Regions from separate parts of the Nocardioides sp. CCNWLW239 genome, predicted to be linked through region 2. Evidence: riboswitches for the same ligand, from Rfam matches in the RefSeq annotation. Region 2 holds a riboswitch; the other holds the start of a gene.
The links. Region 2 has a riboswitch for cobalamin ahead of cobN (cobaltochelatase subunit CobN). Riboswitches for the same ligand answer to the same signal wherever they lie in the genome.

Region 1 (7,030 bases), 170 kb from region 2:
ATCGACCGCAGGATGCGGCCGGTGGAGTAGAGACCGGCGTTGAGCGAGGAGAGCGCCGCGGTCAGCACCACGAGGTTCATGATCGTGCCGGAGTTCGCGATCCCGAGCTCGTCGAAGAACGTCACGAACGGGCTCTCGTCGGCCTGGTAGGCCGTGTAGGGCAGCAGCAGAGCCAGCAGCACCAGCGAGCCGACGTAGAACACCGCGATCCGGGCGATCACGGAGTTGATCGCGCGGGGCATGATCTTCGCGGGCTCGGCGGTCTCGCCAGCGGCCGTGCCGACGAGCTCGACCGCGGCGTACGCGAAGACGACGCCGGAGACGACGATGACCAGCGGGAGCACCCCGACGGGGAAGAGCCCGCCGTTGTCGATGATCATGCCGATCCCGGTCTCCTGGCCATTGAGGCCCTCGCCGCGGGCGAGCACGATCGTCCCCAGCACGAGGAACCCGATCAGGGCGACCACCTTGATCAGGGCCGCCCAGAACTCGAGCTCGCCGAAGAGCTTCACCGAGATCAGGTTCATCGACAGCACGACCGCGAGGGCGATCAGCGCGATCACCCACTGCGGGATGACCTCGAACGTGCCCCAGAAGTGCATGTACGTCGCGATCGCGGTGACGTCGACGATCGAGGTCATCGCCCAGTTCAGGAAGTACATCCAGCCGGCGGCGAACGCGGCCGGCTCGCCCATGAACTCACGAGCGTAGGAGACGAACGAACCCGACGACGGCCGGTGGAGCACGAGCTCGCCGAGCGCTCGCAGGATGAGGAAGACGAACACGCCGCAGAAGGCGTAGACGAGGAACAGCCCCGGCCCGGCCTCGTGCAGACGTCCACCGGCCCCCAGGAACAGGCCGGTGCCGATGGCGCCGCCGATGGCGATCATCTGCAGCTGCCGGGGGCTCAGGCTCTTGTGGTAGCCCTCGTCCTCATCTGTCAGGCCGCTGGTCTGACTGGTGATCTGGTCGTCGGTGTCGCTCATCGGCCCGCTCCCGGTCCGGAGTGCGGCGGCTCGGGCACGTCCTTGAACAACATCCACCCGCCGGTGACCGCGATGACCGCTGCGGCCGCATAGCCGATCAGCGACCACCAGCCGAGATGCAGATAGGCCGTCACCCCGACGATCGCGAGCGCAAGGAACACCATCACCATGCCGATGATCGGTGTCCGCGGCTTGTACGGATCCCCAGACACTGAGCTCACCTCCCCCGTGCAGGACCTCCGATGGCCCCGTCCTTGCGCCCATTAGAGCCCATGGTTCGGCTTGCGGCGGTTATCGAAGGTTTGCCCGGCGTTTCCAGGACTAGGTGGCGGCAGGTCCCAGGAAACGGATGACGACGCCGTCGTCGTGATGCACCCGGGCGCGTACGCCGTAGACCTCGGCGATCAGGGACTCGGTCAGCACCTGCGCGGGTGGTCCGCCGGCCACGACGCGGCCCTCGGAGAGCACGAAGACCTGGTCGCAGTAGGTGGCGGCGAGGTTGAGGTCGTGCAAGGCGACGAGGCAGGTCGTGGGCATCCGGCGGACCAGGGCCAGCAGGGCCAGCTGATGGCGTACGTCGAGGTGGTTCGTCGGCTCGTCCAGGAGCAGGATCTCGGGTTCCTGGGCGAGTGCTCGAGCGATCTGCGTACGTTGCCGCTCGCCGCCCGACAGGGTCGCGAAACGCTGCTCGAGACGGTCGGCGATCCCGGCATGGGCAGCCGCCTCCTCGACGACGGCTCGGTCGCGGGCGCTGTCGGGCCCCCAGGGCGGACGATGGGGGACCCGGCCGAGGGCGACGACGTCGCGTACGCGGAGGTCCTGGCTGGTCGCCGGCTCCTGCTCGACGACGGCCAGGCGACGTGCGAGCCGCCGTCGGGACATGCCCGCGAGCGGGCTGCCGTCGAGCAGGACGTCGCCGGAGTCCGGAGGCCGAAGGCCCGCCAGGATCCGGATCAGCGAGGACTTCCCGGAGCCGTTGGGTCCGAGCAGCCCGACGGTCGCGCCGTCCTCGACCTGGAGGGACACGTCGTCGACGACGAGCCTTCCCCGGGGCGCCCACCGCACCCGCCACGCATCCAGCTCGCTCATCGACGCGCCCTCATCAGCACCAGCGCGAACGCTGGCACCCCGATCAGCGCGGTCGCCACCCCGACCGGGAGCTCCTCGGGGTCGATCACCGTCCGGGCCGCGGTGTCGACCCAGATCAGGAAGATCGCGCCGAGCAGCGCCGTGGCCGGGAGCAGCAGCCGGTGGCCGACCCCGACCAGCGCGCGGGCCAGATGGGGAAGGACCAGACCGACGAACCCGATCGCCCCGGAGGTGGAGACGATCACGGCCGTCATCAGCGCGGTCAGCACCAGCAGCACGATGCGGATGCGCGCGACGTCGACGCCGAGCGAGGCGGCCGCGTCGTTCCCGAACGCGAAGGCGTCCAGCCACCCGGCCCCCGCGATGCAGCAGAGCAGCCCGCCGAGCACGATCACCCCGCAGACGAGCACGTCGGTCCAGCTCGCCGAGGAGAGCGACCCGAGCAGCCAGAAGAGCACCCCACGCGTCTGCTCCGCGTCGGCCGCGGTGAACACGATGAACGAGGTGAGGGCCGAGAACAGCTGGGTGGCGGCGATGCCGGCCAGGACGAGCCGGTCGGTGGTGCCGCCCGCGAGCGAGGCGAGCAGCAGCACCAGCGCGAACGAGACGAGCGCACCCACGAACGCCCCGGTGGAGAGGCCGATCGCACCCGATCCGACGCCGAGCACCACGATCGAGACGGCGCCGGTGGAGGCGCCCGAGGAGATGCCGAGCACGAACGGGTCGGCGAGCGGGTTGCGCAGCAGCGACTGCAGGATCACCCCGCAGATGGCGAGGCCGGCACCGCAGATCCCCGCCAGCAGCGTACGTGGCAGCCGCAGGTCCCACACGATGCTCTGCTGGAGCAGGGTGAGGTCGGAGGAACCCAGCCCGGCGCGGTCGGCCACGACCCCGTAGACGTCGGCGATGCTGAGGTCGGAGGGGCCGACGGTGATCGCGCCGGCGACCGAGGCCAGCACCACCAGCGGAGCCAGGGCCAGCAGCACGCGTCTCCTGATAGCCGAGGCGTCACGTACGTCGGCCGAGGCGTCAGGCAGGTCGGCCGAGGCGTCACGTACGTGCCATGTCGGCCGACCGGGGTGACGCCTCGGCAGGCAGGGGTGACGGCTCGATCTCATAGGCCGAGGTCGGCGAGCTGCGAGGCGACGTTCTCGACCGCGTAGACGGTGCGGATCGAAGGGTTGAGCTCAGCGCCGGAGACGGTCACGAAGCGGTCGTTGCGGACCGCGTCCATCTTGGCGGTGACCGGGTTGCTCTTCAGGTACTCGATCTTGGCGCGCGCCGTCTCGGCGGTCTGGTTCTTGCGGGTCAGGTCGCCCAGCACGATGACGTCGGGGTTGCGTTCGGCGACGGTCTCCCAGTTGATCTGCGGCCACTCGTCGGTGGTGTCGTCGAAGACGTTCTCCATGCCGAGGGCGCGGCTGATGATCCCGGGGCCGCCGCAGCAGCCGGCCAGGTAGGGCGACTCGGAGCTGGCGAACCAGTACATCGCGCTCACCTCGCGCGCAGGCGCCTTCGCCCGGGCGGTCTCCAGCCGCTGGCTCAGGTCGGCGACCAGCTTCTCGCCGCGCTCGGGGACCCCGAAGATCCTCGCGAGCTCGGTGATCTCCTGGTAGATCGTCTCGATCTCGAGGGCGTCGACGCGGGTGCCGTCGTCGTCGCCCTCGTTGTCCTTGAGGCACTCGGCGGGGGAGAGGTAGGAGCCGACGCCGAGCTTCTCCAGGTCCTCGGGTGTGGTCACCCCGCCGTCGCCCAGGGTGCTGATGAAGGAGGCGGTGACGAAGTCCGGCTCGGCCTGCAGGACGCGCTCGTAGGAAGGCCAGTTGTCGGCGAGCCGGGGAACCCGCTCGTTGTCCGCGGCGAGCTCGTCGAGCACCGGGTCGGTCCACACCGCGGTGCCGGCCATCCGCTCGGCGAGACCGAGCGAGAGCAGGATCTCGGTGGAGCCCTGGTTGAGCGAGACCGCCCGCTCGGGCGGTGCCTCGAGCGTGATCTCCCGGCCGCAGTTGGTCAGTGTGAGCGGGAACCCGGCGGTGTCAGCGGCGGCCTGCTGCGCGTCGGCGGGCTGGTCCGCGGCGCAGCCGGTCGACGCGGAGCCGAGCACCAGGACGGTGGTCGCGGCGATCGATCGGGCCAGGGTCGTTCGGGTGGGGCGGGACAGGTGCACGTCGGTCCTCGGGCGGGTCGCGGGCTGGTGCGCGTCGCCCGTGCTGACCGGCAGCGGTCTGCTGCAGGGCCAGCAGGTCTTCGGACTCGGGATCGACCGGCGCGAGACGCCTTCCCAGGCCCGAGAGCCCAGTGGCACAGTGTCCCGTCCGTCACCCACACCGCTGCGCGTCAGTCCCGGACTCTCACCGGGTTCCCGTGCCGGGACTACGTCCCGAGCGGCTGGCCCGACGACCGTAGCAGGCGCGCCCACGCGCCCGTGCGAACGCCCTCAGCGCTCGCGGTGAGCGCTGAGCCCGTCCTGCCCGGGCGCGACCGAGTCGTGGAGCCTGATCGTGTGGTCGTACTGCTCGTCGACCATCGGTCGATAGGCGATCCGCGGTTCGGTCATCACGCCTTCGAGACGTACGCGCAGATCGGCCTCGATCCGCGCCATGGCCTCGGGGTCCACGGTGTCGGCGTCGGTGATCAGGTGCGGGCGCAGCGCGTCCATGCCGGTGTACCAGAAGGTGCCGTGCAGCAGCGGCCACAGCACGTCCTCGATGTGACCGCTGATCCCGCGTGGGCCGAGGGTCGCGGCCCGGTCCCCGGCGGTGACGACGGTCAGGGCGCGTTTGCCGACCAGGCCGCCCTTGCCGTACTTGAGCGGCTTGCCGGTCTCCGGATCCGGTACGTCGAAGGCGAACCCCGACTCGAAGACCCGGTCGATCCAGCCCTTGAGGATCGCCGGCACCGAGTACCACCACAGCGGGAACTGCACGACCAGTAGATCGGCCTCCCGCAGGCGGTCCTGGTGGTGGCGTACGTCTGCCTCGCCCCGTTCCACCAGAAGGGGATTGAAACCTTCTCGATAGAGGTCGATCTCATCGACGGTCCAACCGCCCGCGACGAGAGCGTTCCGGCCGATCTCCTGCAGCCGCCCGTTGAGCGACGACGCGTTCGGATGTGCCCATACCCAGAGTGCGTGCATGGGTCTCTGAACGCGGTCTGGCGCGGTCCGATTCCCACCTGGAGGCCCGTGGGCCTCGACCCGTTCTGACGACAAAGTCCGAACCTCGCTCAAATTAGCGGCCGAAGAGTGTTGACGTATGTGATTGCCATCACTAGCGTAAACCAGGCTTGAAACCTTTCAATTCGAGGAGCTGCCCATGCTGGACACACCCGCCGCACTGGAGCTGCGGGACGTGGCCAAGTCCTTCGGCCCCGTACGCGCCCTCCGGTCCGGAAGTCTCCGGGTCGAGGCCGGTTCCATCCACGCGCTCGTGGGGGAGAACGGGGCCGGGAAGTCGACCCTGGTCAAGATCGTCGCCGGGCTCTACCGCCGCGACTCGGGCGACTACCTGCTCGCCGGGGAGCAGGTCGACTTCCGCAACACCGCCGACGCCAAGCAGGCCGGCGTCGCGGTCATCTACCAGGAGCCGACCCTCTTCCCCGATCTCTCGGTCACCGAGAACATCTTCATGGGACGCCAGCCGACCAACCGCTGGGGCCGGATCGACCGCGCCGCGATGCGCACCGAGGTCGTCGAGCTGTTCGCCAGGCTCGGCGTGCCGATCGAGCCCGACCGCCCGACCGAGGGCCTCTCGATCGCCGACCAGCAGCTGATCGAGATCGCCAAGGCGCTCTCTCTCGACGCCAAGGTCCTGATCATGGACGAGCCGACCGCGGCCCTGTCCGGCAACGAGGTCGACCGGCTGATGGCCGTGGCGCGCACGCTGCGCGACCAGGGCTGCGCCGTCGTCTTCATCTCGCACCGCTTCGACGAGGTGTTCGCGCTGTGCGACACGATCACGGTGATGCGTGACGGCGCCTACATCTCCACCGACCCCATCTCCGAGGTCACCGAGGACGAGATCGTCCAGCGCCTGGTCGGACGAGAGGTCTCCGACCTCTACCCGAAGCTCGAGGCGACCGTCGGCAAGCCGTTGCTCGAGGTCAGGGGTCTCACCCGCACCGGCCTGTTCCACGACATCAGCCTCACCGTCCATGAGGGCGAGATCGTCGGCTTGGCCGGCCTCGTCGGCGCCGGACGCAGCGAGGTCGCGCAAGCGATCTTCGGGGTCGACCCCTACGAGAGCGGCGAGGTCACCCTCGACGGGCAGCCGGTCCCGCCGGGTGACCCGAGACGGGCGATCGAGATGGGTCTGGCATTCGTGCCCGAGGACCGTCGCCAGCACGGTCTCGTCCTGGACGCACCGATCTCACGCAACATCACCCTGCCGACCAGCCGCCGGCTGGCACGCACCGGCCTGATCAGCACCGGCATCGAGAACCGCTCGGCCGCCGACTGGGCAGCCCGGCTCGAGGTCAAGGCCGCGACGCTCGACACCCTGGCGGGCACCCTCTCGGGCGGCAACCAGCAGAAGGTCGTCCTGGCCAAGTGGCTCTCGACCCGGCCCAAGGTGCTGATCATCGACGAGCCCACCCGAGGCATCGACGTCGGCACCAAGTCCGAGGTCCACCGGCTGCTCTCGACCCTGGCACAGGAGGGTCTCGCGATCCTGATGATCTCCTCCGAGCTCCCTGAGGTGCTCGGGATGGCCGACCGGGTGATCGTCCTCAGCGAGGGCCACCAGACGGCCGAGCTGAGCCGCGAGGACGCGACCCCTGAGGCCGTCATGCGCGCGGCGACGGCCCACCACTCCACCACTCTGAACGTCAGCGAGGCATCATGACCACCACGCTCGACGCGCCCGCCCCGGCCGCGCCGCAGCCACGCCACCGAGCCACCAGCCGGCTGACCTGGCTCCTCAAGCAGCGTGAGACCGGCATCGCCGTCGCCTTCATCG
Region 2 (7,030 bases):
GCCCCCGGCTTCCTGGAGCGCCAGCCCGAGCGGGGCGGCATCCTGCTCCACTCGCTGCGCGACGCCGACGCGGAGAGCTATGCGCTCGTGTGTGACGCACTGGCGGCGTACGACGTCCGCGGCCGACTCGCCGAGATCACCGCGCCGGTCCTGGCGATCGCCGGGGTCGACGACGCCCCGACCCCGCCGGCCTCGCTCGAGGAGATCGCCGTGGGCGTGCGCAGCGGGCGGCTCGTCGCCCTCGACGGCGTCGGCCACCTCGCTCCCGCGGAGGCACCGCACGCCGTCGCCAGCCTGATCACCTCGCACGTCACCGCGGCGGACCCGGCCTATGCGGCCGGGATGAACGTACGCCGCCAGGTGCTCGGCGACGCTCACGTCGACCGGGCCACTGCCGCGATCACCGACGTCAACCGCGACTACCAGGACCTGATCACCCGCTACGCCTGGGGCACGATCTGGACCCGCCCGGGCCTCGCCCGTCGTGACCGTTCGATCGGTGTGCTCACCGCCCTGGTCGCAGGTCGCCACTTCGAGGAGCTCGAGTTCCATCTCCGCGCCGCGCTCACCAACGGGCTGACTCGCGAGGAGATCATCGAGGTGATCCTGCAGACCTCGATCTACGTCGGCGTGCCCGCCGCCAACACCGCCTTCGCGGTCGCCAACCGGGTCCTGAACGAATAACTTGTCGCCATGACGCACACCGCAACCGTCGTCGGCGCCGGTCCCAACGGCCTGGCGGCCGCGATCGTGCTGGCGCGTCATGGAGTGCAGGTCACGGTCCTCGAGGCCGGCGAGACGGTCGGCGGCGGCACCCGAACCGCCGAGCTGACCCTCCCCGGCCTGCGCCACGACGTCTGCTCGGCGATCCATCCGCTCGGGGTGGCCTCGCCCCTCTTCCGCGAGCTGGAGCTGGAGAGATACGGCCTGACCTGGCGCTTTCCCGAGATCGAGCTCGCCCACCCGCTCGATGGGGGCGAGGCGGCGCTGCTGCACCGTTCGGTCGAGACGACGGCTGCCGGGCTGGGTGCCGATGGACGGCGCTGGGAGCAGGTGTTCGGCCCCGTCGTGCGCGACTTCGACTCGCTCACCGACCAGATCCTCGCTCCGCTGCTGCGCCTGCCGAGGACGCCGTTCCGGATGGCCGGCTTCGGGCTCCGGGCCGCTCCGCCGGCGACCGTGCTCGCGCGGGCGTTCCGGGAGGAGAAGGCGAGAGCACTCTTCGCGGGCTGCGCCGCGCACGCGTTCCAGCCACTCGACCGGCCCGGCACCTCGGCGGTGGGCACGATGCTCGTGGTCAGCGGGCACCGGCATGGGTGGCCCGTCGCCGAGGGCGGCTCCCACTCGATCACCCTCGCCCTGGCGAGGCTCCTCGAAGAGCTGGGCGGCACCGTCGTCACCGGCGTCACGGTCCGCAGCCGCGCCGACCTGCCCGAGGCGGACGTCACCCTCTTCGACACCAGCCCCGGCGGCTTCGCCGACATCGTCGGGGACGCTCTGCCGCAGCGGCCACGACGGGCCATGCGGCGGTGGCAGCACGGACCGGCGGCATACAAGCTCGATCTGGCGCTACGCGGCGACATCCCCTGGCGCGACCCGCAGGTCGGGCGCGCGGGCACCGTGCACCTCGGCGGGACGATCGCGGAGGTGGCGGCGAGCGAGCGGGCGATCGCGGACGGCCGGATGCCGGAGCGACCGTTCGTGCTCGTGGGACAGCAGTACGTCGCCGACCCGTCGCGCTCGGCCGGCGGCCTCAACCCGGTCTGGGCCTACGCCCAGGTCCCGCACGCCTACGAGGGCGATGCGACCGACGCGGTCCTGGCCCAGATCGAGCGCTTCGCACCCGGCTTCCGTTCGCAGATCGTCGACACCCACGTCACCACCCCGGCCGACTATGCGGCCTACAACCTCAACTACGTCGGCGGCGACATCGGCAGCGGCGCCAACACGCTGCGCCAGCTCGTCATCCGCCCCACCCTCGCCACCTACGACACCGGCATCCCGGGGATGTTCCTGTGCTCCGCCGCGACGCCGCCGGCGCCGGGCGTGCACGGCATGTGCGGCTACCACGCCGCCCGACGGGCGCTGCGCCACCTCGGCCTGGCCCAGAAACCAGGTGCCGGCGGCGTACCTCGTGGTTAGCCTCTCGCTCATGCCCCAAGCGATCCTGCACACCGAGCGCCTCGAGCTGGTCCCGCTGAGCGAGGAGCACCTGCCGTTCCTGGTCGACCTCAACTCCGATCCGGTGGTGCTGCGCCATCTGTTCACCCGGGCGCTGACGCCGGCGGAGACCGAGGAGCGGATGCACACGTGGCTCCGCTCGGCGCGGGAGACGGAGGCGCTGGGCAAGTGGATCGGGTACTCGGCGGCGGGTGAGGCCGTCGGGCTCTACATGTTCGAGCTGCCCGACAACCCGCCGCGCACCGATGCGGCCGAGCTCGGCTATCGGCTCCCCCAGCGGAACTGGCGGCAGGGCTACGCGAAGGAGGGCTCGCTCGAGCTGCTCCGGCACGGGTTCGAGGATCTCGGCATCGAGCGGGTGATCGCGCAGACGATGGCCGTCAACGAGGCCTCCCGCGCGACGATGGTCTCGGTCGGGATGAGCTTCGTACGCCGCTTCGACCAGGAGTGGGAGGAGCCGCTGGCCGGGCACGCGGACGGTGAGGTCGAGTACGAGATCACCCGCGAGGCCTGGCTCGCCCACCGCGCGGGGTAGGCTGCGGGCACGCTCGTGGTGCAGGAACCCGGTGAGAGTCCGGGGCGGTTCCGCCACTGTGATGTCCGTGCTCGAGAGCGCGGACGCAGCCAGACACTGGCCACGGGTGATCCGACCGATCGACGGGGCGAGAACCCCTAGGAGGAACCCGGCATGGCCGACTCTGCACGCGTACGCATCGCCCTGCTGTCCACCTCGGACACCGACCTTCTCTCGGCCCGCGCCAGCGGCGCCGACTACGCCTGGGCGAACCCGTCGCGGGCCACCGACCTCGAGGCCGTCGTCGCCGACGCGGACCTGGTCGTCTTCCGGCTCCTCGGTTCGCCGTCCGACCTGTGGGACGGGCTGGGCGCCGTCAAGGAGCGCGGCATCCCGGTGGTGGTCCTCGGTGGCGAGCAGCAGCCGAGCGCCGAGCTGATGGAGCACTCGACGGTGCCGATCGGCGTCGCCGCGGAGGCACACCGCTATCTCGCCGAGGGCGGGCCGGCCAACCTCGCCCAGCTGCACGCGTTCCTCTCCGACACGGTGCTGCTGACCGGGTTCGGGTTCGAGCCGCCGGCGGAGGTGCCGGCCTGGGGGTTCGCGGAGCGGGTCTCGTCTGTCGGGGATCTCGACAAGCTCGATCACCGGACGGCGCTCGATCACCGGACGGCGCTCGATCACCGGACGGCGCTCGATCACCGGACGGCGCTCGATGACCGGCCTCGCATCGGGATCCTCTACTACCGCGCCCACGAGACCAGCGGCAACACCGCGTTCGCGCACGCCCTGGCCGATGCCATCGACGCGACCGGGCAGGCCACCGGCGTACCCGTCTTCGCAGGGTCGCTGCGCTCGGCCCCCGACGATCTCTACGAGGCGCTCGGCAGCCTGGACGCGCTCATCGTGACCGTGCTCGCGGCCGGCGGCTCGGTGCCCGCGTCCGCCTCCGCCGGTGGCGAGGACGAGGCCTGGGACGTGGAGCGGATGGCGGCGCTGGACATCCCGGTGCTGCAGGGCCTGTGTCTGACCTCGTCGCGGGCGGAGTGGGAGGCCTCCGACGACGGCGTGACGCCGCTCGACTCGGCCAACCAGATCGCGATCCCGGAGTTCGACGGGCGGATCATCACCGCCCCGTTCTCCTTCAAGGAGCTCGACGAGCAGGGCCTCCCCCACTACGTCGCCGACCCCGAGCGGGCCGCGCGGGTGGCCCGGATCGCGGTCAACCACGCCCGACTTCGCCACACGCCCAACGCCGAGAAGCGCCTCGCGCTGGTGCTCTCCGCCTACCCCACCAAGCACGCCCGCATCGGCAACGCGGTCGGCCTGGACACCCCGGTCTCCGCGATCCGGATGCTCCGCCGGCTCCGCGAGGAGGGCTATGACCTGGGGCAGGACAACGAGGTCGTACGCCTCCTCGACGGCGCTGACGACACGGCGGCCGGTGACGCGCTGATCCACGCGCTGATCGCCGCCGGTGGTCAGGACGAGGAGTGGCTGACCAACGCGCAGCTCACCGACGCCCACGTCCGGATCTCCAAGGCGTCCTACGACGAGTGGACCAAGGATCTCCCCGCTGACCTGCGCGAACAGATGGTCGAGACCTGGGGCGAGTCGCCGGGGAACCTGTTCGTCAACGACGACGGCGAGCTCGTGCTGGCCACGCTCCAGGCCGGCAACATCGTCATCCTGATCCAGCCGCCGCGCGGGTTCGGCGAGAACCCGGTCGCGATCTACCACGACCCGGACCTGCCGCCGTCGCACCACTACCTCGGCGCCTATCGCTGGCTCGAGCACGGCTTCCGGGCCGACGCTGTGGTGCACCTGGGCAAGCACGGCTCGATGGAGTGGCTGCCCGGCAAGAACGCCGCACTGTCGGCCTCCTGCGGCCCGGATGCCGCGATCGGCAACATGCCGCTGATCTACCCGTTCCTGGTCAACGACCCAGGCGAGGGCGCGCAGGCGAAGCGCCGCGCGCACGCGACGATCGTCGACCACCTGGTGCCGCCGATGGCCCGTGCGGAGTCCTACGGCGACATCGCCCGGCTGGAGGGGCTGATGGAGGAGTACGACCGGATCTCCTCCATGGACCCGGCCAAGCTGCCCGCCATCCGCGGCGAGATCTGGCAGCTGATGAAGGCCGCCGAGCTCCACCGCGACCTCGGCATGGAGGAGCGGCCCGAGGACGACGACTTCGACGACTTCATGCTGCACATCGACGGCTGGCTATGCGAGATCAAGGACGCCCAGATCCGCGACGGTCTGCACGTGCTGGGCGGCGCTCCCGAGGGCGAGGCGCGGGTCAACCTGGTCCTCTCGATCCTGCGGGCCGCACAGGTGTGGGGCGGCGTCGGCGGCGCCGTGCCCGGCCTGCGGGCCGCACTCGGCCTCAAGGAGGGTGCCGACACCCGGGCCGTCGACGAGATCGAGACCCGGGCGCGCGACCTCGTGCAGCGGATGGACGCGGCCGGCTGGGACCCGGCCACCGCCGAGACGCTCCATGACGACCCGGCGGTTCAGCAGGTGCTGGCCTTCGCCGCGACCGAGGTCGTCCCCCGGCTGGCCAAGACGACCGACGAGCTGTCCGCGATCCTGCACGCCCTGGACGGCGGCTTCGTCCCCGCCGGGCCGTCGGGGTCGCCGCTGCGGGGGCTCGTCAACGTACTCCCCACCGGGCGCAACTTCTACACCGTCGACCCGCGCGCGGTCCCGAGCCGGCTGGCCTGGCAGACCGGCCAGGCGATGGCCGACTCGCTGCTGCAGCGCTACCTCGACGAGACCGGCGACTACCCAGCCTCGGTCGGGCTCTCGGTGTGGGGCACGTCCGCAATGCGTACGGCCGGCGACGACATCGCCGAGGTGCTCGCGCTCCTCGGCGTACGTCCCGAGTGGGACGAGGCCTCGCGCCGGATCACCCACCTCGAGATCATTCCGCTCGAGGAGCTGGGACGGCCCCGGATCGATGTGACCGTACGCATCTCCGGGTTCTTCCGCGACGCGTTCCCGCACGTCGTCTCGATGCTCGACGATGCGGTCCGGATGGTGGCCGACCTCGACGAGCCGGCCGAGGACAACTTCGTCCGCGCGCACACGCTCGCCGACCTCGCCGAGCACGGCGACCAGCGCCGGGCGACGTCGCGGATCTTCGGCTCCAAGCCAGGCTCGTACGGCGCCGGGATCCTGCAGGTGATCGAGGCCGGCAACTGGCGCTCCGACGCCGATCTGGCGGATGTCTACACGGCCTGGGGCGGCTTCGCCTACGGCCGTGACCTCGACGGCGCTCCGGCGGCCGACGACATGCGCGCCAACTACCGCCGGATCAAGGTCGCCGCCAAGAACGTCGACTCGGCCGAGCACGACATCGCCGACTCCGACGACTACTTCCAATACCACGGCGGCATGGTCGCCACCGTCCGCGCGCTGACCGGCTCGGACCCCAAGGCGTACGTCGGCGACTCCACCTCCCCCGACGCCATCAAGACCCGCACGCTGCAGGAGGAGACCAACCGCGTCTTCCGGGCCCGGGTGGTCAACCCGCGCTGGATCTCGGCGATGCAGCGCCACGGCTACAAGGGCGCCTTCGAGCTGGCCGCCACCGTCGACTACCTCTTCGGCTTCGACGCGACCGCCGGTGTGGTGCAGGACTGGATGTACGAGAAGCTCGCCCGCGAGTACGTCCTGGACGAGACCAACCAGGAGTTCATGCGGACCTCGAACCCGTGGGCGCTGCGTGGGATCGTGGAACGGCTGCACGAGGCGGCCGAGCGCGGGCTGTGGGAGTCCCCCGACCCCGAGCTGGTCGCGCAGATGCAGGAGATCTATCTCGACATCGAAGGCGATCTGGAGGACGAGTGACGCGTCGGATCAAGATCATCGGCGTCGGGCCCGGGGACCCCGACCAGGTCACCCTCGAGGCCGTCGCCGCGATGCGGTCGGTCGACTACTTCCTGGTCACCGACAAGTCCGGCACGGTGAAGAAGGGCATGCCCGACCCGCTGGTCCGGGCTCGTGAGGAGCTCCTCGACCGACACCTCGACCAACCCGCACGGGTGGTCAAGGTCGACGACGCACCCCGCGAGCGTCGCGAGGAGTTCACCGGGACCGACGAGGACTACCAGGCAGCCGTCCGGGACTGGCACCGCGCCCGGGTCGAGCGTTACCTCGCCGTGCTCGCTGAGCATCCCGGCGACGTCGGCTTCCTGGTCTGGGGCGACCCGGCCTTCTACGACTCCACGATCCGGGTCGTCGACCAGATCGCCGAAGAGCTCGACGTCGAGGTCGACGTCATCCCCGGCATCTCCTCGGTGCAGCTGCTCGCCGCCCGCCACCGCCTGG

Region 1: another riboswitch for cobalamin. It lies ahead of WBG06_RS24515 (ABC transporter substrate-binding protein); the one in region 2 lies ahead of cobN (cobaltochelatase subunit CobN).

The regions. Positions count from the first base shown of each region.
Region 1 covers NZ_JBBBNW010000008.1:198,831-205,860, forward strand. Annotated here, with positions in the region: gene WBG06_RS24495 (amino acid permease) at 1-986, opposite strand, end outside; gene WBG06_RS24500 (hypothetical protein) at 983-1,198, opposite strand; gene WBG06_RS24505 (ABC transporter ATP-binding protein) at 1,308-2,075, opposite strand; gene WBG06_RS24510 (FecCD family ABC transporter permease) at 2,072-3,061, opposite strand; gene WBG06_RS24515 (ABC transporter substrate-binding protein) at 3,190-4,242, opposite strand; cobalamin riboswitch at 4,297-4,483, opposite strand; gene WBG06_RS24520 (NAD(P)H-dependent oxidoreductase) at 4,513-5,211, opposite strand; gene WBG06_RS24525 (sugar ABC transporter ATP-binding protein) at 5,390-6,916, shown strand; gene WBG06_RS24530 (ABC transporter permease) at 6,913-7,030, shown strand, end outside.
Region 2 covers NZ_JBBBNW010000008.1:33,759-40,788, reverse strand. Annotated here, with positions in the region: gene pcaDC (bifunctional 3-oxoadipate enol-lactonase/4-carboxymuconolactone decarboxylase PcaDC) at 1-684, shown strand, start outside; gene WBG06_RS23705 (phytoene desaturase family protein) at 694-2,142, shown strand; gene WBG06_RS23700 (GNAT family N-acetyltransferase) at 2,153-2,716, shown strand; cobalamin riboswitch at 2,716-2,835, shown strand; gene cobN (cobaltochelatase subunit CobN) at 2,870-6,550, shown strand; gene cobF (precorrin-6A synthase (deacetylating)) at 6,547-7,030, shown strand, end outside.